Regions from separate parts of the Azospirillum sp. A23 genome, predicted to be linked through region 4. Evidence: predicted binding sites of a transcription regulator. Region 4 holds the regulator's gene; each other region holds the start of a gene.

Region 1 (5,886 bases), 170 kb from region 4:
CGGTCTGGCGCAGACCGCCCCGGATGCCGAGCACATCGCCGTCATCGACAGCGACTATCAGGTCCATCCCGACTGGCTGAAGGCGACCATCCCGCACTTCAACCGGCCGGAGGTCGGCTTCGTCCAGTCGCCGCAGGATTATCGCGAGTGGGAACACGACCTGTTCCAGCGGATGACCAACTGGGAATATGCCGGCTTCTTCCACATCGGCATGATCCAGCGCAACGAGCGCAACGCGATCATCCAGCACGGCACCATGACCATCATCCGCAAGTCGGCCCTGGAAAAGGTCGGCCGCTGGGGCGAATGGTGCATCACCGAGGACGCCGACCTCGGCCTGCGCCTGTTCGAGCATGGCTATGAAGCCGTCTACATGCCGGAGAGCTACGGCAAGGGCCTCGTGCCCGACAGCTTCTCCGCCTACAAGACGCAGCGCTTCCGCTGGGCCTACGGTGCGGTGCAGATCCTGAAACATCATTGGCGTCAGCTGTCGCCCGGTGCCAAGGAGCTGACCGCCGGCCAGAAATACCACTTCATCACCGGCTGGCTGCCCTGGTTCGCCGACGCCGCCCACATGGTGTTCGGCATCGCCGGCATCCTGTGGTCCATCGGGCTGATGGCCTTCCCGAAATATTTCGAGTTCCCGCCCAACGTCTTCATGATCCCGACGCTCAGCGTCTTCGCCTTCAAGGTCGGCGCCTCGCTCTGGCTCTACGAGGCGCGGGTGAAGTGCGGCTTCTGGGACAAGGTCGGCGCGGCGGTGGCCGGCATGGCGCTGACCCACACGGTCGGCCGCGCCATGTGGCTCGGCATCTTCACCTCCGGCCGCCCCTTCGTCCGCACGCCGAAGTGCGAGAACCAGCCGGCGCTGATGCAGGCCTTCCTGATGGCGCGGGAGGAACTGGTTCTGCTGGTGTCGCTGTGGGGCGCGGCGCTCGCCATCGTCATGGTCTTCGGCCATGAGAACCGCGACGCCTTCATGTGGTCGGGCCTGCTGGTGGTGCAGTCGCTGCCCTATCTGGCCGCCTTCATCACCGCGCTGATCAACGTCTTCCCGACGCTGGGATTCGGCAGGAACAAGCCGCAACCGGCCGACAATGCGGTGGCCGGCGCTGGCGACTGATGGTCATAGGCCGGCGCTTCGGCTTGGAAGGAAGCGCCGGCTCTGCCAGACTTGATCGCTGACGGGGCGGTTCCCCGGGAGGCGGCCATCTGGGAGACTGTCCATGTCCGGCAATGTCCACGGTGTCGGCCCACCGGAATTCAGCGTCCGCACCACCGCGGGCGTCGAGCGGGCCGGCAGCGCCACCGACCGCAACCACCGCCGCAACCCGCGGCGGGAACAGCAGGAGCGTGAGCAGGAGCGGCGCGAGCAGAACCCGCCGAACCCGCAGCGCCGCCGCCTCTACGATCTGCTGTTCGATGAGGTCGACCAGTTCGACGGGCTGGACGAGCGGCAACGCAGCCGGCTGAAGGACAGCCTCCGCAACCATCTGTCCCGAAGTACCCCTGCCAAACCGAGCGCGGCGCCGTCGGTTCCTCATGACGAGGAGGCGCTGGCCGAGGCCCTGCTGAAGGATCCGGCGGCGCCGATCCCGGTCGATCCCGACCACATCGTCCAGGCCGTCACCGCGGCAGCGCCGGCGCAGGATGCGGAAACCGCCCGGATGGCCGAACAGCTGCGCGACTGCCTCTCCCGCAACACCGACCGCGCGCGCAAGGTGGCGGTCTATTTGCACCTGCTGCTGACGCTGGAGGGAGCGTTCCGGCCGCATATGGTGGTGGATGTGTAGGTGAGGGTATTCGCCAGCCGACACCCCAAAGCGAAAAGCCCCGCTTTCCTTTCGGAAAGCGGGGCTTTTCGTCACAGATGACCGTTCGGCGTCACTCCGGCGTGGAGGCTTCGCCGTCGGCTTCCGGGGTGCCCATCATCGCATCGGCGACCAGACCGGCGTTGCCGCGGATCTTGGCCTCGATGGCGTCGGCCATCTCCGGGTTGTTGCGCAGATAAGTCTTGGCGTTCTCGCGGCCCTGGCCGATGCGGGTGCCGTCATAGCTGAACCACGCACCCGACTTGTCCACCACGCTGGCCTGGATGCCGAGGTCGAGCAGCTCGCCGACCTTCGAGACGCCCTCGCCATACATGATGTCGAACTCGACCACGCGGAACGGCGGGGCCATCTTGTTCTTCACCACCTTGACGCGGGTCTGGTTGCCGACGACGGCGTCGCGGTCCTTGATCGCGCCGATGCGGCGGATGTCGAGACGGACCGAGGCGTAGAACTTCAGCGCGTTGCCGCCGGTCGTCGTCTCCGGGTTACCGAACATCACGCCGATCTTCAGGCGGATCTGGTTGATGAAGATCACCAGGCAGTTCGACTTGGAGATCGAGCCCGTCAGCTTGCGCAGGGCCTGGCTCATCAGGCGGGCGTGCAGGCCGACATGGCTGTCGCCCATCTCGCCTTCCAGTTCGGCGCGCGGCACCAGCGCCGCGACCGAGTCGACCACCAGCACGTCGATGGCGCCGGAGCGCACCAGCGTGTCGGCGATCTCCAGCGCCTGCTCGCCGGCATCCGGCTGGGAGATCAGCAGCTCGTCGATGTTGACGCCCAGCTTGCGGGCATAGGACGGGTCGAGCGCGTGCTCCGCATCGACGAAGGCGCAGGTGCCGCCGGCCTTCTGGGCCTGGGCGATGGCGTGCAGGGCCAGCGTGGTCTTGCCCGAGCTTTCCGGCCCATAGATTTCGACGATGCGGCCCTTCGGCAGGCCGCCGATGCCCAGCGCGATGTCGAGACCGAGCGAGCCGGTGGAAATCACCTCCGTCTCGACCAGGTTCTCCTTGGCGCCGAGCTTCATGATCGAGCCCTTGCCGAACGCGCGTTCGATCTGGCTCAGGGCGGCATCGAGCGCCTTCTGCTTGTCCATGGAATCCTTCTCGACCAAACGAAGCTGTGCGGACGACATGCCCGGTACCCCTCTCTTAGAACACACGGTCGGCGCTCTTGCAACGAAGCTGAATGTACTCTCTTCGTTCTTGTTTGCAAGCGCCGATGTTGCCTGTGCGTTCCTATTTTACCGGGGTTATCCGGGCTCGTTTTCGCGAACGAATTCGCTCCTCCCAGCCCCCGTCACCGCCCCCCCTAACGCCCGTCGCGGATGACCTCCTTCACCTTGGAAGCCAGCTGCTTCAGCGAGAAGGGCTTGGGCAGGAAATGGGCGACTTCGACGCCGTCGATCTCGCCCAGCCGGTCCTCGGCGTAGCCGGAGATGAAGATGACCCGCATCTCCGGGCGCAGCCTGCGGACATGGCGGGCCAGCGTCGGGCCGTCCATCTGCGGCATCACCACGTCGGTGATCAGCAGGTCGATGGAGGCGCCGTTGGTCTCGATCTGCTGCAAGGCCGCCTCGCCGTTCTTGGCTTCCAGCACCTGATAGCCCTTGTTGCGCAGCGCGCGGGCGGAGAAGACGCGCACCGCGTCCTCGTCCTCCACCAGCAGGATGATGCCGGTGCCGGTCAGGTCGCTGCCGCGCCGCTCGCGCGGCTCCGCCGTATCGACCGGCCGCAGCTCGCCCTGGTGGTGAGGCAGCAGGATGGTGAAGGTGGTTCCCTCCCCCACCGCCGAATCGACCAGCACGAAGCCGCCGGTCTGCCGCACGATGCCGTAGACCGTCGACAGGCCGAGCCCGGTGCCCGACCCGACCTCCTTGGTCGTATAGAAGGGCTCGAAGATGCGCTGGAGATTCTCCCGCGCGATGCCGCAGCCGGTGTCGATCACCTCGATGGAGACATAGCTGCCGGCCGGCACCGTCTCGTGCTCCCGCCGTTCCGGCTGGCTGACGACGTAGTTGGTGGTGTTGACGATCAGCTTGCCGCCGCCGGCCATGGCGTCGCGGGCATTGACCACCAGATTGATGATGACCTGCTCCAGCTGGTTCTGGTCGACCTTGACCAGACCCAGGTCGCGGCCATGGATCATCTTCAGCTCGATGTTCTCGCCGATCAGCCGGCGCAGCAGGTTCGCCAGCTCCGCCAGCACGTCGGTCACGTTGATGACGCGCGGCTGCAGGGTCTGCTGGCGCGAGAAGGCCAGCAACTGCCGCACGAGGTTGGCGGCGCGGTTGGCGTTCTGCTTGATCTGCATGATGTCGCTGAAGGACTGGTCGCCCGGCTTGTGCCGCAGCAGCAGCAGGTCGCAGAAGCCGATCATCGCCGTCAGCAGGTTGTTGAAGTCGTGCGCCACGCCGCCGGCCAGCTGGCCGACCGCCTGCATCTTCTGCGACTGGGCGAACTGGGCCTCCAGGCTCTTGCGCTCGGTCATGTCGATGAAGTGCAGGATCAGGCCGACACCGTCGCCGCGCGCCCCATCGCCCCTGGCACCATCCGCGCGGCCATCCGTCCGCACCGGGTTGGCGAGGCGCCGGGCATAGAGCTGGGCGGTCAACTCGCGCCCACCGGACAGCCGGACCTCCAGCGGGTGGGCGGGGTCGGCGCCGCCCTGCACCGCCCGCAGCCGGGCGATCACCGCCTCGCGCTCCACCGGAACGATCAGGTCGGCCATCGGGCGGTTGATGACGCTGCCGGACTCGCTGCCGATCAGCGCCAGGAAGGCCTCGTTGCATTCGGTCAGCTGTCCGGTCTCGTCGACGAGCGCGATGCCGATGGGCGCATCCTCGAAGAAGCGCTGGAACCGCTGCTCGGACTGGCGCAGCGCCTCCTGCCACTCCCGTTCCGGGGACAGGTCGCGCACCACTGACCGCGTGTGAATGGTGCCGTCGTCGGCATGCACCACGCTCTGCGCCACCGCGACCTGGAACCGCCGGCCGCGCAGACCCACCATGGTCAGCTCGCCGCGCTGCTCGCCGCCGCCATGGTCGAACAGGTCATAGGGGGCGGCGGAAACCGGCGGCGCCGCCAGGATGCCGTGCAGCCGCGATTCACCGTCGGTCAGGTCGCCGGGGGCCGCCTCCAGCCATTGCGCCAGGGTGGCGTTCACGAACAGGAAATGGCCGTTCTGATCGACCGAGAAGAAGCCGACCGGCGCATGCTCCATGAAGTCGGCGAGCTTGGCCTGCTCGCGCAGCATGACATGCTCCAGCTCTCGCCGGGCGGTGATGTCCTCGATCCGCCAGTGGACGGAGCCGGGGAAGCCGGCCACCGGCTGGCCCTGCACCTTGCGCCATTCCGGAGGGTGGCCGTCCAGCGCCGGGATCGCCAGCTCGGCCGAGGCGGCGCCCCCTGCCTTCACCCGTTCGCGCAGGCGGCGGAATTCGCGCGCGCTGTCGGGGTCGCCGGAGAATTGGCGGGCCAGGGCGTCCAGCGGCCGTTCGCCGCGGCGCCAGCCCGCCAGCTCGCGGAAGGCGGCGTTGACGAACACCACATCGTCCGTTCCGTCGCAGACCAGCTGTCCGGCCGGCATCCCTTCCAGCGCACCGCCGAGAAGCGCGCCGATGTGAGCCGACCGCCGCACCACCGACACGCTGCGGGCGATCAGCAGGGCGACGCCCAAGGCCACCAGCGCCGCCCCCAGCCAGCCGACCGCATCGCGCTCCAACAGCAGTCCGGCGGCCAGCACCAGCAGTCCGGCCGGCGCCAGCGCATATTGGAGCAGCATCGACACCCCGCGGGACGAAGTCTTGCGGTTCACTGCATTGCGCGCGCTGTCGGAAAGGGAAGTTGTGTCGTCCACCAATACTCCAAACCCCACACGGTCCGGCCGGGAAATGCCCCGGTCCGACTTGCCCGTCACACCACCTGCGATGGCCGGCCGATCCAACCGATCCAGCCGCCTCCGTCAACCGCCCCATCAACCATCACGAGGCCGGATCCGTTGCGCCCATATCGGTTGCACCCGGATCAATTGCGCAGCGACCGCCCTTTCAGCTTGA
Region 2 (5,886 bases), 1.3 Mb from region 4:
CTTCCCTTGCGGGGAGTCGCGCTGCGGGCGCGGGACCGCCTGATCGGGGGGACATGCGATGATCGACGCCATCCGCACACGCCGGCACGCCGTTGCCGAAGCGCCGCCGCCGGGCATTACAGGCGGTTCGGTCCCCATCGATTTCCAGCGGCTGGAGCGGCTTCGCCGCCTGACCCGGCTGATGGACACCCGTTGGCGCATTCCCTTCACCCGCATCCCCATCGGGCTGGACGGCATCGCCAGCGTGGTTCCGGTGGCCGGCGACACGGTGACGGCTTTCGTTTCCGCCTACATCATCATGGAGGCCGCCCGCTTCGACCTGCCGAAGACGCTGGTGGCCCGCATGGTCTTCAACGTGCTGCTGGATTGGGCGGGCGGGTCGGTCCCGGTGCTGGGCACCGTGTTCGACATCGCCTTCAAGGCCAACCGGATGAACCTGAACCTGCTGCACGAGCATCTGGAACGGCGTCTGGCCGCCGCCGCCGCGAAGCGCTGAAGCGGCAGCCGCCAAAAAGGCGGCTCTTTCCGATCTTGACGTGGATCAAGGCAGGGGTGGGGTGGCTGCGGCACTCTGTCGCTCATGAACGCCATCACCGCCCTGGCCGTTTCGCCGGCCCCCGCCAACCCGTCCCATTCCCATGGTGTCGCCCACGGTGTCGACGCCGCGCTGCTCGCCAAGTATGACGGGCTGCGGGTGCCGCGTTACACCAGCTACCCGACCGCGCCGCACTTCACGCCAGAGGTGAACGGCGACGTCTACGGTGGCTGGCTGGAGGCGATCGAGCCGTCCCGCTCGGGATCGCTCTACCTGCATGTCCCCTTCTGCCAGAAGATGTGCTGGTACTGCGGCTGCCACACCAAGATCGTCGCCCGCTACGAGCCGATCGCGGAGTATCTCGACCATATGCGGCGCGAGATCGTCATGGTGGCCGACCGCATTCCCGGCCGTCTGGCGGTGCGCCACATCCATTTCGGCGGCGGCACCCCGACCATGATGGCGCCCGACGATTTCGAGGCGATGATCGCGCTGCTGCTCAAACGCTTCGACGTCGCCGACGATGCCGAACTGGCGGTGGAGATCGATCCCCGCACCCTGACGGCGGAGATGGCGTCTGCGATGGGCCGTGCCGGGGTCAACCGCGCCTCGCTGGGCGTGCAGGATTTCGACGAGACGGTGCAGCAGGCGATCAACCGCGTCCAGCCGCGCGCCGTCACCGAGCAGGCGCTGGCCTGGCTGAAGGATGCCGGCATCGCCAGCGTCAACCTGGACCTGATGTACGGCCTGCCGCACCAGTCGGTGGAGAGCGTCGCCCGCTCCGCCGAGATCGCGCTGGAGATGGCGCCCGACCGGCTGTCGGTTTTCGGCTACGCCCATGTGCCGTGGATGAAGACCCACCAGAAGAAGATAGACGAGTCGGTTCTGGCCGGTTCGCTCGGCCGCTGGGAGCAGTTCGCCGCCATCGCCGACACGCTGTCGGCCGCCGGCTACAGCGCCATCGGTCTCGACCATTTCGCCCGTCCCGGCGACGAGCTGGCGGTGCAGCAGGAGGAAGGGCGGCTGGGCCGCAACTTCCAGGGCTACACCACCGACGATGCCGAGACTCTGCTGGGCTTCGGCTCCTCCTCCATCGGCGCGCTGCCGCAGGGCTACGTTCAGAACGCCGTGCCCTTCGACCATTACGCCACCGCCATCGAGGAGGGCCGCCTGCCCACCGGCAAGGGCATCGCGCTGACCCAGGACGACAAGGTGCGGCGCGACCTGATCATGCGGCTGATGTGCGACCTGTCGGTCGACACCGCCGCCATCGCCCGTGCCCACGGCTTGCCCGAGTCCGCCTTCGACGCGGAGTTGGAGGGCATGGCCGATCTGGTCGCCGACGGCGTCGCGGTGGTGGACGGCCGGCGCATCCATGTGCCGGAGAGCGCCCGTCCGTTGATGCGCATCGTCGCCGCCCGCTTCGACACCCACCTGTCAAAGGGCGCCGGACGGCACAGCCGGGCGGTTTGACGGCATTCGGAGAAAGTCGGGCGGAGAAAGTCGGGCAAAAGAAAAGGCGGCCGGCGCCACCCGCCGACCGCCTTTCCCCGTGCCGCGCATCCGAACCCACAAGGCTACGCGGCAACCTCGTTGATGCCCTGCATCAATGTCCGCAGCATGTCGCCGCTGAGGCGGTTGGACGTGACGCCACCCGTCTGCTGCTGCGTGCCGCCATAGGCGGCCATCCGTTCCTGTTCCGACACATAGCCGTCCTTGTTGGTGTCCAGCGGGTCGTAGCCGGTCGTGCCGCCGGCTGCCGAGCTTGAAGACGCCGAGCTTGAAGCCGCGGAACTGGAGTATGCCGAACTGGAGGACGCGGTCGAGGACGTGCTGCCGCTGTCCGAAGCGCCGGAAGTGCCTGTGTCATTGGCGGGCGGCGGGGGCGGCGGGCGGTTGGCGTCGGCCTGTTTCAGCGCGCTGCTCAACTCGTCCTGGGAAATCGACCCGTCCTCGTCGCTGTCGAGGCTGCTGAACAGCGACGCGGCATCGGTGCTCGACTGGCCGGCGGAGGTCAAAACGGACGTCAGCTCGTCGGCGCTGATGCCGCCGCTGCTGTCGCTGTCCAGGCTGGAATAAAGGTTCTGGGCGAACTGCTGCTGCATCGCGCTCGCCTGCTCCTGCGCCGCCAGCAGGGCGCTGCTGCTGCCATAGTCGAACTGGCTGGCGAAGGAACTGAACTCGGTCGTGCTGAGCGAGCCGTTGCTGTCGCTGTCCAGGCTGCCGATCAGGCCGTCGACGGCGGACGACAGCTTTCCACTGTCGGAGGCAGCCGAGGTGCCGCCGAGCGCACCCAGCAACTCGTCCTTGGACAGCGACGAGTCGCTGTTGGCGTCCGCCTTGGAGAAGAATTTCTGAAGCGTCGCCGTGCTGTTGGAACTGCCGAGGGAGGAGATCATGGCCGGATGCCCCCGTAAGGTGCCGTCGTGATGGTCAAGATACGCGGGGCGGCCTGGGACTCCTGCGCGGTACGGCGCCGGAAAAGATCGGATTTGAGATAATTTTTCAAGACCGGGAGGTGCGCCTCAAAAAGCGCATAGCGAATCCGGCTGCGCTGCGGTGGCGAAGAGGGGGCTGCCTCCTGTATGGTCGCGCCGAAGGTCCACAACCCACCCGTTTACCCTCTCCGTTCGTCCCGTTCCTGCAAAGCACCGTTCCATCTCAAGGTGAGCGATGATCCGGCGTCTGCGTACCCTTCCCTTGATAGTGGCCCTGGCCACGCTGATGGTTCCCGGCTGCATGCCGTACCAGCGGACCCCCAATCCGCCGACCGTGCGGACCGCGCCCGATACCGGAACCGGGCTTGAGCCGATCTATGGGGAGTGGCAGGTGGACAAGCCGACGCCGGCCTATGCCCAGCCGGCGGGCGGCTCGGGCGTCATCGCCACGCTTGGGTCGGGTCAGGCGGTCACCACGCTGGGCCGGGTGCGCAACAGCGACTGGGTTGCGGTGAAGGTCGGCGGCTCCACTGCCTATGTCCGGCTGCATCTGCTGAGCCTGAAGGGCAACACGCCGCGCGGCACCCGCGGCACCTCCACCACCCTGGCGAAGCCCGTCGACAATGCCGGCCCGACCATCAAGGCCGCCCCGCGCGGCAAGATCGGCGCGGCGCCAATCGCCAACTGATCCCAGCGACGGCTGACTTCAGGACAGGCGGCCCGAAAACAAGACAGGAGTCGCAGACTCCCCCTCGACGCGCGTTCATGATAGAACATATAAGGAACATATACCTGTCGAGCGGAGCCGAGTCATGCATGTGCCGTTGTCCTCCCCCCCATCTGCGGATGCGGCGCCGCGCGACCGTGCCGGATTGCTGGCCGACCTGCGCGCACGCATCCGGCGGATCGAGGGAGCGGGCGGGGAAGGGGGGCGGACCCTGGCGTTCGGCATCGACTCGGTCGACGGCCATCTGCCCGACGGTGGGCTGCCGCTGGGCTGCCTGCATGCGGTGGCGGCGGACGACCCGGGGGCGGGCACCGGATTCGCCGTGGCGCTGTTGGCCCGGCTGGCGACCCCGAAAAGGCCGGTGCTGTGGATCCTGCGCGGGCGCGACCTGTACGCCCCGGGACTGGCGGCCTATGGGCTGACGCCCGACCGGCTGGTCGCGGTGCGGGCGGTGCGGCCAGTCGATGCGCTGTGGGCGATGGAGGAGGCGCTGCGCTGCTCCACCCTGTCGGCGGTGCTGGGCGAGTTGGGAGGGCTGGAATTGGCCGCCAGCCGGCGGCTGCAGCTTGCCGCCGAGTCGTCTGGGGTGACCGGCTTCCTGCTGGACGCGAGCGCCGGCGCATCGGACGGGCGTAACCGGCGGATGGCGGGTGGGCGGATGGCAGGCGAGTGGGCGGAAGGGCTCAGCGCCGCGGTGACCCGCTGGCGGTTGGATGCCGTTCCCAGTCTGGATGAGGAGGGGGATGCGGCACCACGCCCGGCTGGAGGCCCGCCGGGGCTGGGAATGCCGCGCTGGTCGGTCATGCTGGAGCGCTGCCGGGGCGGGCGTCCAGGCAGCTGGACCCTCGCCTGGGACGGGCAGGGCTGGCACGACGTGGGGAAAGAGGATCGAAGCGGCCTTCGGCAGACCGCAGGACGCGAGTCGGGGCTATGGCCGGCCGGGCGGCCGATGTCCGACAACCGACAGGGTCGTTTGTCGGATCACCGCAAACCGGCCGTCGTCAGGCTGACTGCCGGTCAGTAGTCGGTCGCCCAGTCTGGCTCGCGGCGGCCGGGCTGCTCCGACCCGTCCGGCTCGGTCATCCAGCGCGGGTCATCCGCGTCCATCGGGGCGTAGAGCGGCAGCTGGCGGGCGAATTCCGCGCTGTCGGCATCGCGGCGCTGCTTCAGCAGGCGGTCGGCAAGGTGGGCGGGCAGCATGGCAGGTCTCCTTCTGAGCGCCGGATGGCACCGTGGATCAGCCTGACTAAGGCCGGTCCTGGCCCACCCGTCGTCCTGTTTGCCTGGATAATAACTACGCAAGTTCCAGGCCAGCTGTTAAGCGCGTCACACGAGTTCCATGACACACGACTAAGTCTCTACAAACGGTTTATACGAAGCCACTTGAACCCACATGAACAGGTATGACACGAGGGAGTCTTGATAGGGGATCTGTCGTACGCGCCGTGGCGGCCATCGCTCTTCGGTGAGCAGCGCCGTCCTCGGTGTGAGATGTGTTCCCTTCCGCGTCGTTCCAACCCATATTCGCGGCCAATCCCCTTCAAGGAATGCGTACCTCCCATGCACAGCGCCACCGCCCCCGAATCCTGCCCGACCTGCCTAAAGCCTAATCACCTGTGCATTTGTGAGGCAGTGCAGCCGATCGACAACGGCGTCTTCCTGCTGATCCTGCAGCATCCGCAGGAGAAGCGGGAAAATCTGGGCACCGCCCAGATCGCCCATCTGCAATTCACCAATTCGATGGTGAAGGTCGGGTTGAGCTGGCCGGGCCTGAAGCGCATCCTGGGGCGGGAGGTCGATCCCAAGCGCTGGGGCGTGCTGTATCTCGGTCCGGTGAAGGATGGCGGCGCTCCGCGGCCGGAGGTGGGGGTGGTCGACAGGAACGGCCAGCCGCTGCGCGACAGTGCGGAGATCCTGGAGGAACTGGAAGGCGTCATCGTCCTGGACGGCACCTGGAGCCAGGCCAAGACCCTGTGGTGGCGCAATGCCTGGCTGCTGAAATGCCACCGCATCGTGCTGAACCCGCAGTTCCGCTCGCTCTATGGGCAGGCGCGCAAGGAGCCGCGGCGCGACAGCGTCTCTACCCTCGAAGCCGGCGCCTTCCTGCTGTCGCGGCTGGAGGGTGACCAGACCATCATGGACACTGCGCTGAAGCCCTTCTCGCTGCTGCTGAAGAAGCTGCGGAC
Region 3 (5,886 bases), on a different replicon from region 4:
TGGAGCCCGGCTGCAACGCCGATCTGGTGGTGCTCCAGGCCGGCAACCCGGTGGAGGCGATCCGCACCCGCGCCGCCCGCCTGTTCGTGCTGCGCCGCGGCCGGATCGTCAGCCGCTGCGAACCGGTGCAGGCGAAGCTCGACCTGCCGGGCCGGCCGGAAACGGTCGATTTCCTGTTGAAACGGGGCTGAGGCAAACATGAAAAAGCCCGCCGGAGCAGCCGTTCCGGCGGGCTTTTCTCTGTCGGGAAGCCGTTACGCCTTCAGGAAGTCCCGCAGCGCGTCGGCCACCGCGTGCATTTCCTGCTCGGTGCCGATGGTGACGCGCAGGCAGCTCGGCAGGCCGTAGGACGGCATCTGGCGGACCAGGATGCCGCGGGCCTTCAGGAACTGGCGGGCGGCCTCGGCGTTGTCCTTGCCGGCGGGCTGGCCCTTGAAATCGACCAGCACGAAGTTGGTCACGCTGGGATGCACCGTCAGGCCGAGTTCCCGCACGGTGGCGGAGAACCACTCGCGCCACTGCTCATTGTGGCGGCGGGAGCGGTCGAGGAACTCGGCATCCTCCACCGCGGCGACGCCGGCGACATGGGCGGCGTTCGACACGTTGAAGGGACCGCGCACCCGGTTCAGCACGTCGACGATCCCGGCCGGACCGTAGCACCAGCCGATGCGCAGCGAGCCCAGCGCGAAGATCTTCGAGAAGGTGCGGGTCATCACCACGTTGGGGAACCGCTCCACCAGTTCCTCGCCGGCGGTGTAGTCGTCCTTGTTCATGTATTCGGCATAGGCCGCGTCGATGACCAGGATGACGTCCGGCGGCAGGCCGGCATGCAGCCGCGCCACCTCCGACGCCGGCAGATAGGTGCCGGTCGGGTTGTTCGGGTTGGCGAGGAAGACCAGACGGGTGCGCGGGGTGACGCGGGCCAGCAGGTTGTCGACGCTGGCGGTCAGCCCGTCCTCGGGCGCCGTCACCGGGGTGGCGCCGACCGACTTGGCGCCGATCGGGTACATCAGGAAGCCGTACTGCGAATACAGCACCTCGTCGCCCGGCCCGGCATAGGAGCGGATCAGCAGGCTGATGATCTCGTCCGACCCGGCACCGCAGACGATGCGGTCGGCATCCAGGTTGAAGCGCTTGGCGATGGCGCCGCGCAGCGCCGCCGAGCCGCCGTCCGGATAGCGGTGCAGGGTTCCGGCCGCCGCCGCATAGGCCTCCATCGCCTTCGGGCTCGGCCCAAGCGCCCCTTCGTTGGAGGCGAGGCGGATATGACCTTGATGCTCGCCGCCGACATAGGCGGCGATGTCGAGAATCCCCGGACGCGGCTGCGGGCCGTTCGGCTGGGTCATGGTCTGCTTACCTTCCGACGATGGTGGATGGGCGGTTCATGGATGGGGTGGAACAGGATGGAACAGTGCCGATGGCACTGTTCCATCGTTTCACGGAGGGCCGGCAGGATAAGGCAGGAGCCGCCCCGGCGGCTCGCCTCATTCGCGCACATCAGCCCAGAGCGAGCGGCACGGCATAGCCGCCGACGACATTGACCCGCACCGGGATGTCGCCGGAGCGTTCCAGCAGCTTGGCGAGGCGGGGGTCGCCCTGGCCGACGAAGTCGGCGATCTCGACCAGATGGACCGACGGGCCGCCGCCGCTCATCCCGGTGGCATGGCCGGCCGGATGCCAGGTGCAGAAGCCGACCGGCGGCAGGCCGCAGGCCTCCAGCGAATCCTTCAGACGGCCGCGGCTGAGGTCGCCGCCGATCTCGATGCTGAGCAGGGTGCGGTCGTCGCCGGTCGGCTCGTGCGGGACGGCGGCGATGGCGAGCGCGTCACGGTTCTCGCCGCGGGCATTGCCGCGCCCGCCGAAGGGCAGACGCGCCACCACCTGCGGCCGGCCGGCGTCGGCCGACACCAGGAAGCGCCACCAGGGATCCGAATCGTCCTCGGCCGGATAGGGCACCACGGCGACGGTCGCCGTCCCTTCCGACACGGCGCGGAGCGCTGCGGCCGGGGTGTTGACGGCGGTCATCGGCACGAAGCCGCCGAAATGGTCGCGCGCCACGTCCCAGAAACCGCGGCGGTCCTCCGGCGCATAGACGGCGACGGCGAAGGGGCCCTGCATGCGGGTGAAGGCGGTGATCATCTCCCGCCAGATGCGGACGACGACCTGGGCGGGGAAGGTGCCGGCATGGCGGGCCATCAGGCGGCGCAGGATCGTCGCCTCGCGCGCCGGGCGGAGGAAGACGGGCTGGGCGCCGGTTTCGGCCGCGCCATTGCCCTTGGCCGCCCCGATGCGCTCCACCACGGCGGCGCGGCGCATCAGCAGGTCGTGGATCGCGTCGTCGATCTGGTCGATTTCGCGGCGCAAATCGTCGAGCGGGGTCCGGGCGGAAGCCATGGGTCAAAAAACCATCGAATGCAGAGCCGGTTAGTAGTAGTCCGCATGCGTCCTGAAATCAAAGAAAACATTGACACTCCGAAGGCCGGCTTCGTAGCTATACGCTCCCGTTCCGCCACAGCTCCCTGACGGTCTCCATCAAGACGCCGTAAGGCTTCCGACAAGGCACGAAACGAGATGTCCGCGGCCCTCGACAGCTCCGCCCCCAATGCCCCCGCCTCCGCCCCCGCCTCCAATGAACAGGTCATGCCGGGCAAGCGCGTGCGTCTGGCGGTCGACCGGCCGATGCGGCTGGACAGCGGGGTGGAGATCGGCGGCTTCCAGATCGCCTACCAGACCTACGGCACGCTGAACGCCGACAAGTCCAACGCGATCTTCATCTGCCACGCCCTGACCGGCGACCATTTCGTGGTGGAGAGGCATCCGGTCACCGGCAAGCCCGGCTGGTGGGAGATGCTGGTCGGCCCCGGCAAGCCGGTGGACACCGACCGCTATTTCGTTATCTGCTCCAACGTGCTGGGCGGCTGCCTGGGCAGCACCGGGCCGAAAGACGTCGATCCCGCCACCGGCCAGCCCTATGGCCTGTCCTTCCCGGTGGTGACCATCGGCGACATGGTGCGGGCGCAGAAGCTGCTGGTCGAGCATCTCGGCATCGAGAAGCTGTTCTGCGTCATCGGCGGCTCGATGGGCGGCATGCAGGTGCTGCAATGGGCGGTCGCCTATCCCGAATCGGTGTTCGCCGCGGTGCCCATCGCCACCGCCGCCCGCCATTCGGCGCAGAACATCGCCTTCCACGAGGTCGGGCGTCAGGCGATCATGGCCGACCCGGAATGGCGGGGCGGCAACTATCTGCTGGAAGGCACCAGGCCGGAGGCCGGTCTGGCCGTCGCCCGCATGGCGGCCCACATCACCTACCTGTCGGAAACGGCCCTGCACCGCAAGTTCGGCCGCAATTTGCAGGACCGCAAGGCGATCACCTACGGCTTCGACGCCGATTTCCAGGTGGAAAGCTACCTGCGCTACCAGGGGGCGGCCTTCGTCGAGCGGTTCGACGCCAACTCCTACCTCTACATCACGCGGGCGATGGATTATTTCGACCTCGCCGCCGATGCCGGGGGCACGCTGGCCAACGCCTTCCGGCCGGGGGGCAAGACCACGCCGGTGCGCTTCTGCCTTGCCAGCTTCTCCAGCGACTGGCTGTTCCCGACCTCGGAATCGCGGGCCATCGTGCATGCGCTGAACGCCGTCGCCGGAAATGTCAGCTTCGTCGAGATCGAGACCGACAAGGGCCACGACGCCTTCCTGCTGGACGAGCCGGAGTTCCATCAGGTCATCCACGGCTTCCTGGAGGGCTGCGCCGAGCATCGCGGCCTGTCCGTCCGCCGCCGCGCGCGCTGAGTGGGATTGGGACTGGACGACCGACCATGCTGGACATTCGCGACGACCTGAAGCTGATCGCCGAGATGGTGGAGCCGAACAGCCGCGTGCTGGACGTCGGCTGCGGCGACGGCGCCCTGCTGGATTACCTGTCCCATACCAAGAATGTCGACGGGCGCGGCATCGAACTCAGCATGGACGGCGTGCGCCAGTGCGTGGCGCACGGGCTGTCGGTGATCCAGGGCGATGCCGAGACCGACCTGAAGGACTATCCGGCGGAAGCCTTCGATTACGTCATCCTGGGCCAGACGCTTCAGGCGATGAAGCAGCCGCGCGACGTGCTGGAGATGCTGTGCCGCATCGGCCGGCGCGCCATCGTGTCGGTGCCGAATTTCGGCTATTGGCGCGTCCGCATGCAGCTGATGCTGACCGGCCGCATGCCGGTGACGGAAAAGCTGGGCTACCAGTGGTGGGAAACGCCCAACATCCATTTCTGCACGCTGCGCGACTTCGTCGTGCTAACGGAGGAGATGGGCATCACCATCGAGCAGACGCGGATCATCAACCGCGCCGGCCGGGTGACCAGCCACGCCCATTCCGGCTTCGCCAACCTGCTGGGCGAGCAGGGCGTCTTCCTGCTGCGGCGGAACGGCTGAGGTTTTCGGGCTGAGGCGGGAACCTCCCGCCTTCAGGATTGTTCATGGTACGTTCCTTTTTGATGAGGTACGGATCATGACGACCAAGCACACCGCCGATAATCACGCAGCCGACCGGCACGACCATGCCGGCCACGAGAATCCGAAGACCGGCGACGATCATTCCAACCGCGATAAGAACCCCGACGACTGGACCACCGGCGACGAGCCGATGACCGGCGCCCAGGCCTCGTACCTGAAGACGCTGAGCGAAGAGGCCGGCGAGTCCTTCGATGACGGCCTGACCAAGGCGGAAGCGTCCAAGCGCATCGACGCGCTTCAGGACAAGACCGGGCGCGGTAAATAAGTCAGGCGGCAACCTGCGGGCATGTTCCGCTGTTAACCAGGGCGATACCGAATCCGAACGGAAGGGTCGCCCTCATGCTCCGCCCCCTCATGCTTGTTCCGGCCGCGGCGCTGCTGCTGACCGGCACCGCCTTTGCCCAGACTGCGCCGGGCGTCGCCACCTCGCCGCCGCTGATGACCGCGCCGCGGCCGGACGACCAGCCGGCGACCGGACAGATCACGTCCCCACCGGGGGTCAGCGGCGAAGCGCCGTCGCATGAGGTGCAGAATCCCGCAGCACCGGTGACGGAGCCGGCGACGGGACCGGTGACGGGCGCGCAGGGCTCGTCGCCGCCGGTGGCGGCACTGCCTTCCGCCGCGCTCAATCCCGAGCAGGCGCGGGCGATGGTGGGGACGGAGCTGCGCACCCGCGACGGGCAGATGGCCGGCCGCATCCTCGACTTCACCATGGACCGCAGCGGCGACCGGGTCGACCGCATCGTGGTGGCGCCGAACGAGGTGCTGGGGCTGGGCGAGAAGCTGGTGGCGCTGCCGGCCGGCACGCTCGCCAACGGTCCAGACGGGCCGATGCTGGACATCGGGCAGGCCGACCTCGACAAGGCGCCGACCTTCGCCTATGGCGACGAGCCGACGCTGACCCGGCCGGAAAGCCAGCAGCCCGCCAACCAGTAGGCCCTCAGGCGGCCGGGCGGCGGCGGAAGATGCCGGTCAGGCAGGCGACGAGGCACAGCCCGGCGCCCAGCCACAGCACCACGACGCTGCCGTCCGCCTTGCCGATGGCGGTGAAGACCAGTCCCACCGTGGCGGCGCCCAGCGTCTGGCCGAGCAGACGGCCGGTCGCCTGGATGCCGCTGGCGCCGCCGCTGCGCTCCTTCGGCGCGCTGCTGACCAGCACCTTGTTGTTCGGCGTTTGGAACAGGCCGAAGCCGAAGCCGGCCAGCGCCATCCGCCAGACCACGTCCAGCGTCGACGGGTCGGACGGCAGCAGAGCCATCAGGGCAAGACCGGCGGCGAAGGCCAGCAGGCCCGCCGCCGCCAGCCGCGTCGGCTCGTAGCGGTCAGCCAGCCGGCCGGAGATCGGGGCGACCAGCGCCACCACCAGCGGCCAGGGCGT
Region 4 (5,886 bases):
TCCACCACCACCGCCAGCAGATAGGTCGGCGTGCCGTCGGCGCGCAGCAGGATCAGGTCGTCGAGCTGGGCGTTCTGCACCGTCACCTCGCCCTGAACGAGGTCGTTCAGGACGGTCTGGCCTTCCTGCGGCGCCTTCAGCCGGATCACCGGTGCCACGCCCGGAGGGGCATCGGACTCGGGACGGTCACGCCAGCGGCCATCGTAGCGCATCGGCTGGCCGGCGGCCTTCTGGGCGGCGCGCATCTCTTCCAGCTCTTCCGGGCTGCAATAGCAGCGATAGGCCTTGCCGGCGGCCAGCATCTGGTACGCGACCTCGGCATGGCGGTCCTTGCGCTCGAACTGGCTGACGACGTCGCCGTCCCAATCCAGACCCAGCCACTTCAGCCCGTCGATGATGGCGTCCACCGCCGCGTCGGTGGACCGTTGCCGGTCGGTGTCTTCGATCCGCAGCAGGAACTTGCCACCGGTGTTGCGGGCGTACAGCCAGTTGAACAGGGCGGTGCGGCCACCGCCGATGTGCAGAAAGCCGGTCGGCGACGGAGCGAAGCGGGTGACGACGGTCATCGGTCTCTCAATTTCCGGTTCGGCGCTGGTATGATGCGCCGGTGGTTCGACACCGTGGTTTAACACAGCCACCTGGCTTGGAGGCAATGCGATGCGCGCATGGACGGTCGTTGAGGGGCTCGCAGATGGCATCGCTGCGCCTGGAATCCGTTACCGGTGACGGCCGCCGGCTGGCCGGAGGAGGAAACCGACGGTCCCGCGACACTCGGCGGACGTTGGCGGCGACTGCTGGCGCGCATCGGCGGGCGACTCGTGGCGCTCGCGGAGGCGGAGGGTGAGCGCTGGGTGCTGTGGCTGCCCGTCGCTTTTGGGGCCGGTGTGTCGTTCTATTTCGGGCTGCGGCAGGAGCCCGACTGGTGGATCGGCGCGGCGGCGGTCGGCGGCTGCACGGTGCTGGTGCTGGCGCTGCGGCGATGGTTCGCCATGGCCGGCGTGGCGATGGCGCTCTTGATGCTGGCGGCGGGGTTCCTGGTGGCGCAGGCGCACACCATCCGCATGGCGGCACCGGTGCTGAGCCGCAGCATCGCCGGTGCGACCGTCACCGGCCGGGTGATGGCGGTGGAGCGGCGGCCGGGCGCGACACGGATCACCCTGCGGGACGTGAGCATCGGCAAGCTGGCGCCGGAACGGACGCCGGCCGCCGTGCGCGTCCGCCTGTCGGACCGCTTCCCGGCACCGGCGCCCGGATCGGTGGTGCGGCTGCGGGCGACGCTGCTGCCGCCGCAGGCGCCGGCCGAACCCGGTGCCTTCGACTTCCAGCGGCGGGCCTGGTTCATGGGGCTGGGCGGTACGGGCTTTGCCACCGGTGCGCCGGAACTGGTCGAGGCGCCGCCGGTGACGGGGTGGAGCACGGTCGCCGTCGCCTTCGAGAAGGCGCGCGGCGCGATTGCCGAGCGGGTGGTGGTTGCCATCGGCGATCCGGTGGAGGCGAGCGTCACCACGGCGCTGCTGAACGGCGAGGAGTTCGGCATCCCGGAAGCGACGATGGACGACTTCCGCAACAGCGGGCTGGCGCATCTGCTGTCGATCTCCGGCCTTCATGTCGGCATCGCCGCCGGCATCCTGTTCTATGTCGTGCGGGCGTTGCTGGCGGCGGTGCCCTATATCGCGCTGCGCTGGCCGATCAAGAAGATCGCGGCCCTGTTCGGCATCCTGTCGGCGCTCGCCTACACGCTGCTGGTCGGGGCGCCGCTGCCGACGGTGCGGTCGGTGCTGATGACCGGCATGGTGATGGGGGCGATCATGCTGGACCGCCACCCGCTGAGCATGCGGCTGGTCGCCTTCGCCGGGCTGGTCACCATGGCGATGGACCCGGAGGGCATGCTGGGGCCGAGCTTCCAGATGTCCTTCGCCGCTGTGGTGGCGCTGATCGCCGCTTTCGAGAAGGGCAGCGTCAGGCTGGCGGAATGGCGGCGCGATGCGGGATGGATCGTGCGCGGGTTGTTCTATGTCGGCGGGATTCTGCTGACCAGCGTGGTGGCGACGCTGGCGACCTTGCCCTTTTCGCTCTTCCATTTCCAGCAGATCGCCTTCTATGGCGTGCTGTCGAACCTGATCGCCATTCCCATCACGTCCTTCTGGGTCATGCCGTGGAGCCTGATCGCCTACGCGCTGCTGCCCTTCGGACTGGAGGCGCCGGCGCTGATCGCCATGAACTGGGGCGACCGGGCGGTGATCTGGACGGCGGAGTTCTTCGGCCGTCTCCCCTGGGCCTCGCTGACCGTGCGGGCGATGCCGGCGGACGGGTTCGCCCTGCTGGTGATGGGAGGGATCTGGCTGTGCCTGTGGACGCGGTGGTGGCGTTGGCTGGGAATGCTGCCGGTCCTGGCGGGGCTGGCCTCGCCGATGCTGGCGGTGCGGCCGGATGTGCTGGTGGCCGGCGACGGGACGGTGATGGCGGTCAGGCTGCCGGATGGGCGGCTCAGCGCGTCGGTCAAGGGCGGCGGGCGGATGACCGAAACCTGGCGGGAGCGCGATGGCGAGCGGTCGGTGGCCGATGCCTGGCCGGCCGACGGGGGATGGAGCGGGGGAGGGCGCTCGCTGGATTGCGACGCGCTTGGCTGCCTGTACCGGGTACGGGGAAAGACGGTGGCTTTGCCGCGGCTGCCGGATGCGCTGGACGAAGACTGCGGGGCGGTCGATGCGGTGGTGACGGCCGAGGTGGCGCGGCGCTGCCGGGCGGACCTGGTGGTGGACCGCTGGACCCTGCGCCATGAAGGCGCGCATGCGCTGACGGTGACCGCCGAGGGGGTGACGGTGGAGACGGTGCGCGGGCTGCGGGGAGATCGGCCCTGGACCGGAGGAAAGTGAGAGGAGCTTGGACCTCACCGATCCCATCCGCCGCGGGGACGGAGGAGAGGATCGGCGGTCGGGCAGGAAAAGCTCAGTACTTGCGCACGAGACCGACCAGCTTGCCCTGTACGCGGACGCGGTCGGCACCGAAGATGCGGGTCTCATAGGCGGCGTTGGCGGGTTCCAGGGCGATGGTGTTGCCCTTGCGGCGCAGGCGCTTCAGTGTCACTTCGCCCTCGTCCACCAAAGCGACGACAATCGTGCCGTTCTCCGCCGCATCGCAGCGCTGGATGACGATGGTGTCGTGATCGAGGATGCCGGCCTCGATCATCGAGTCGCCGGAAACCTCCAGGGCGTAATGGTCGCCACCGGTCAGCATGGAAGCGGGGACGTCGACGAAGGCGCTGTTGTCGCGCAGAGCCTCGATGGGCGTTCCGGCGGCGATCCGGCCATAGAGCGGGAGCTGGACCGTCTCGTTCGCGGCGGCCGGGGTCGGGGCGGGTGGAGCGGTATCGCGGCCGGCGAAGGCGAAATCGCCCTTGATGACGTTGGGCTGGAACTTCGGCTTGGCAGCCGCGGTCCGGTTGCGGGAGGCGTCGAGACCCTCGGGAAGGCGCAGAACCTCCAGCGCACGGGCCCGGTGGGGCAGGCGGCGGATGAACCCGCGCTCCTCGAGCCCGGTGATCAGGCGATGGATACCCGACTTGGACTTCAGGCCCAGGGCGTCCTTCATCTCGTCGAACGACGGCGAGACACCGCCCTGGCCAAGCCGTTCGTGGATGAACAGCAGCAATTCGTGCTGCTTGCGCGTGAGCATGGATGCCTCCCGGCCTCGGCCAGACTGAAGATGGAACAAAAACTAAACGTTGCTCCATGTTCTAGTTTGGTTCCTGCTGCGCGTCAAGCCCCCCATCGGCTTCTTTTAGAACTTGTGTGGAACATTTGGAACGCTGTGAAACAGTTTTCCGGGTGATGTTCACCTGTTCCAGTCTTCGTCCAAGCGCCATGTCCTGGCGCTCTGTTCAAGTCTAAATGCTGAGCACCCCATCCGTCAAAGGAAGCACGGTCACCATGGCGCCGGCCGGCTCCGGGTCGGCATTGGGCGGGCGGGGGATCAGGCAATCGGCCTGGGCGTACAGGGTGGTGATGGCGCTGTCCTGCCGGGCGAAGGGCGTGACGGTCAGGACACCGTCCGGGCCGGCGGCGAGGGTGGCGCGCAGATATTCCTCGCGCCGGTCGTTGGCCCTCAGCGCGCCGGTCAGGCGGGCGCGCAGCGGCACGCGGTCGTCCTCCGGCGGCAGGCCCTGCAGCACGCGCAGGATCGGGCGGAGGAACAGGAGCGCCGTGACGCCGGTGGACACCGGGTTGCCGGGCAGGCCAAGCAGCGGCACCGACCCGGCACGGCCGAACATCAGTGCCTTGCCCGGACGCATCGCCACCGTCTGCACCTCCAGCGCCACGCCGCGTTCGGCCAGCACATCGCGCACGAGGTCGTAATCGCCATGCGCCGCCCCGCCGGTGGTGACCAGCAGGTCGCAGCCGGCGGCTCCCTTCGCCAGGGCCGCCACACTTTCCGGCGTGTCCTTGGCGACGCCAAGATTATGGGCGAGCCCGCCCTGGGCGGTCACCAGGGCGCAGAGGCCGAGCGCATTGGTGCTGACGATCTGGCTCGGACCCAGCGGGTCGCCGGGCAGGGCGATCTCATCGCCGGTGGCGAGGACGGCGATGCGCGGCCGGCGGTGGACCGACAGCCACGGCACGTTGCCGCCGGCGGCCAGCGCGATGTCGCGCGCGGTCAGGCGCCGTCCCTTCGGCAGAAGCTCCTGACCGGCCGTGAAGTCGAAGCCAGCCTCGCGGACGAAGCGGCCGGCGGCCACGGCGCGGCCGATCCGCACGGTGGCCTCGTCGACGCTGCAATCCTCCTGCATCACCACGGCGTCGGCACCATCGGGCAGGGGAGCGCCGGTGAAGATGCGCACCGCCTCACCCGCGCCGACGCTGCCGGTGAAGGCGTGGCCGGCGGCGGATTCGCCGATGCGGCGCAGCGGGACGGGGGCCTCGGCGGTCGCGGCGGCGATGTCGGCGGCACGCAGGGCCCAGCCATCCATGGCGGCGGCGTTGAAGGGCGGCTGGGTCAGCCGGGCGACCACCGGTTCGGCCAGCACACGGCCGAGAGCGTCGGGCAGGGCGACGGTCTCCGCCGGGAGGGCGGTGAAGGCCGACAGGATGCGGGCACGCGCCTCGGCGACGGAGATCATGGCGTCAGGCTCCGGTGGAGGAGGACGCGCCCCACTTGCCGCTCTTGCCGCCGGCCTTGTGCAACAGACGCACGTCGGTGACGGTCATGCCGCGGTCCACCGCCTTGCACATGTCGTAGACGGTCAATGCTGCGACGGTGACGGCGGTCAGCGCCTCCATCTCCACGCCGGTCTGGCCCTTCAGCTTGCAGGTCGCCGTCACGTCCACCGCGTTGCGGGCGGGATCGCAGGACAGGTCGACCTTGACCGAGGTCAGCATCAGCGGGTGGCACAGCGGGATCAGGTCGGGCGTGCGCTTGGCCCCCATGATGCCGGCCAGCCGGGCGACCGACAGCACGTCGCCCTTCTTCACCCCGCCCTGCATGATGAGCGCCAGGGTTTCCGGCTGCATCAGCACGGTCGCCGCGGCTGTCGCGGTGCGTTCGGTGTCCGCCTTGTCGGAGACGTCGACCATCACCGCCTTGCCCTCGGCGTCGAAATGGGTGAAGCCGGTCATCGCACGGTCTCCGTCAAAAGCTTTTCCATGAAGACGCTGACGCCATTGTCTTGGTAGCAGGCATAGGGGCCGCGGTCGGTGAATCCGGCCTTGCGGTAGAGCGCCAGCGCCTCGGGCTGATGGATGCCCGATTCGAGCAGCAGGGCGTTCAAGCCCTCCGCCTGTGCCAGTTCCTCCAGCCGGGCGAGCAGACGGTCGCCGATGCGCTGTCCACGGGCAGCGGGATCGACATACATCCGCTTGATCTCGCCGTAACCGGTCGGATCGACGCGGA

The links. The regulator LexA, encoded in region 4, represses DNA repair genes until DNA is damaged. The targets are predictions, from matches to a motif close to ATGTTCTANTTTGGTTC.
Region 1: recA (recombinase RecA) is a predicted target of LexA. The motif match lies at 3,018-3,034, and genes of this name have one in related genera.
Region 2: ABNQ40_RS17915 (ImuA family protein) is a predicted target of LexA. The motif match lies at 3,745-3,761, and genes of this name have one in related genera.
Region 3: pheA (chorismate mutase) is a predicted target of LexA. The motif match lies at 2,449-2,465, and genes of this name have one in related genera.

The regions. Positions count from the first base shown of each region.
Region 1 is NZ_CP170667.1:1,603,360-1,609,245, forward strand. Features, by position in the region: gene ABNQ40_RS24940 (glycosyltransferase family 2 protein) at 1-1,123, shown strand, start outside; gene ABNQ40_RS24945 (hypothetical protein) at 1,227-1,793, shown strand; gene recA (recombinase RecA) at 1,885-2,964, opposite strand; gene ABNQ40_RS24955 (PAS domain-containing sensor histidine kinase) at 3,141-5,687, opposite strand; gene flhB (flagellar biosynthesis protein FlhB) at 5,855-5,886, opposite strand, start outside.
Region 2 is NZ_CP170667.1:113,591-119,476, forward strand. Features, by position in the region: gene ABNQ40_RS17895 (DUF4112 domain-containing protein) at 59-496, shown strand; gene hemN (oxygen-independent coproporphyrinogen III oxidase) at 581-2,008, shown strand; gene ABNQ40_RS17905 (EF-hand domain-containing protein) at 2,113-2,934, opposite strand; gene ABNQ40_RS17910 (SH3 domain-containing protein) at 3,275-3,661, shown strand; gene ABNQ40_RS17915 (ImuA family protein) at 3,786-4,724, shown strand; gene ABNQ40_RS17920 (hypothetical protein) at 4,718-4,900, opposite strand; gene ABNQ40_RS17925 (tRNA-uridine aminocarboxypropyltransferase) at 5,261-5,886, shown strand, end outside.
Region 3 is NZ_CP170666.1:989,488-995,373, forward strand. Features, by position in the region: gene ABNQ40_RS13365 (amidohydrolase family protein) at 1-191, shown strand, start outside; gene hisC (histidinol-phosphate transaminase) at 255-1,346, opposite strand; gene pheA (chorismate mutase) at 1,498-2,394, opposite strand; gene ABNQ40_RS13380 (homoserine O-acetyltransferase) at 2,572-3,792, shown strand; gene metW (methionine biosynthesis protein MetW) at 3,819-4,427, shown strand; gene ABNQ40_RS13390 (DUF3072 domain-containing protein) at 4,504-4,773, shown strand; gene ABNQ40_RS13395 (PRC-barrel domain-containing protein) at 4,848-5,444, shown strand; gene ABNQ40_RS13400 (MFS transporter) at 5,449-5,886, opposite strand, start outside.
Region 4 is NZ_CP170667.1:1,435,408-1,441,293, reverse strand. Features, by position in the region: gene gltX (glutamate--tRNA ligase) at 1-566, opposite strand, end outside; gene ABNQ40_RS24180 (ComEC/Rec2 family competence protein) at 723-2,876, shown strand; gene lexA (transcriptional repressor LexA) at 2,950-3,675, opposite strand; gene glp (gephyrin-like molybdotransferase Glp) at 3,887-5,116, opposite strand; gene moaC (cyclic pyranopterin monophosphate synthase MoaC) at 5,121-5,612, opposite strand; gene ABNQ40_RS24160 (GNAT family N-acetyltransferase) at 5,609-5,886, opposite strand, start outside.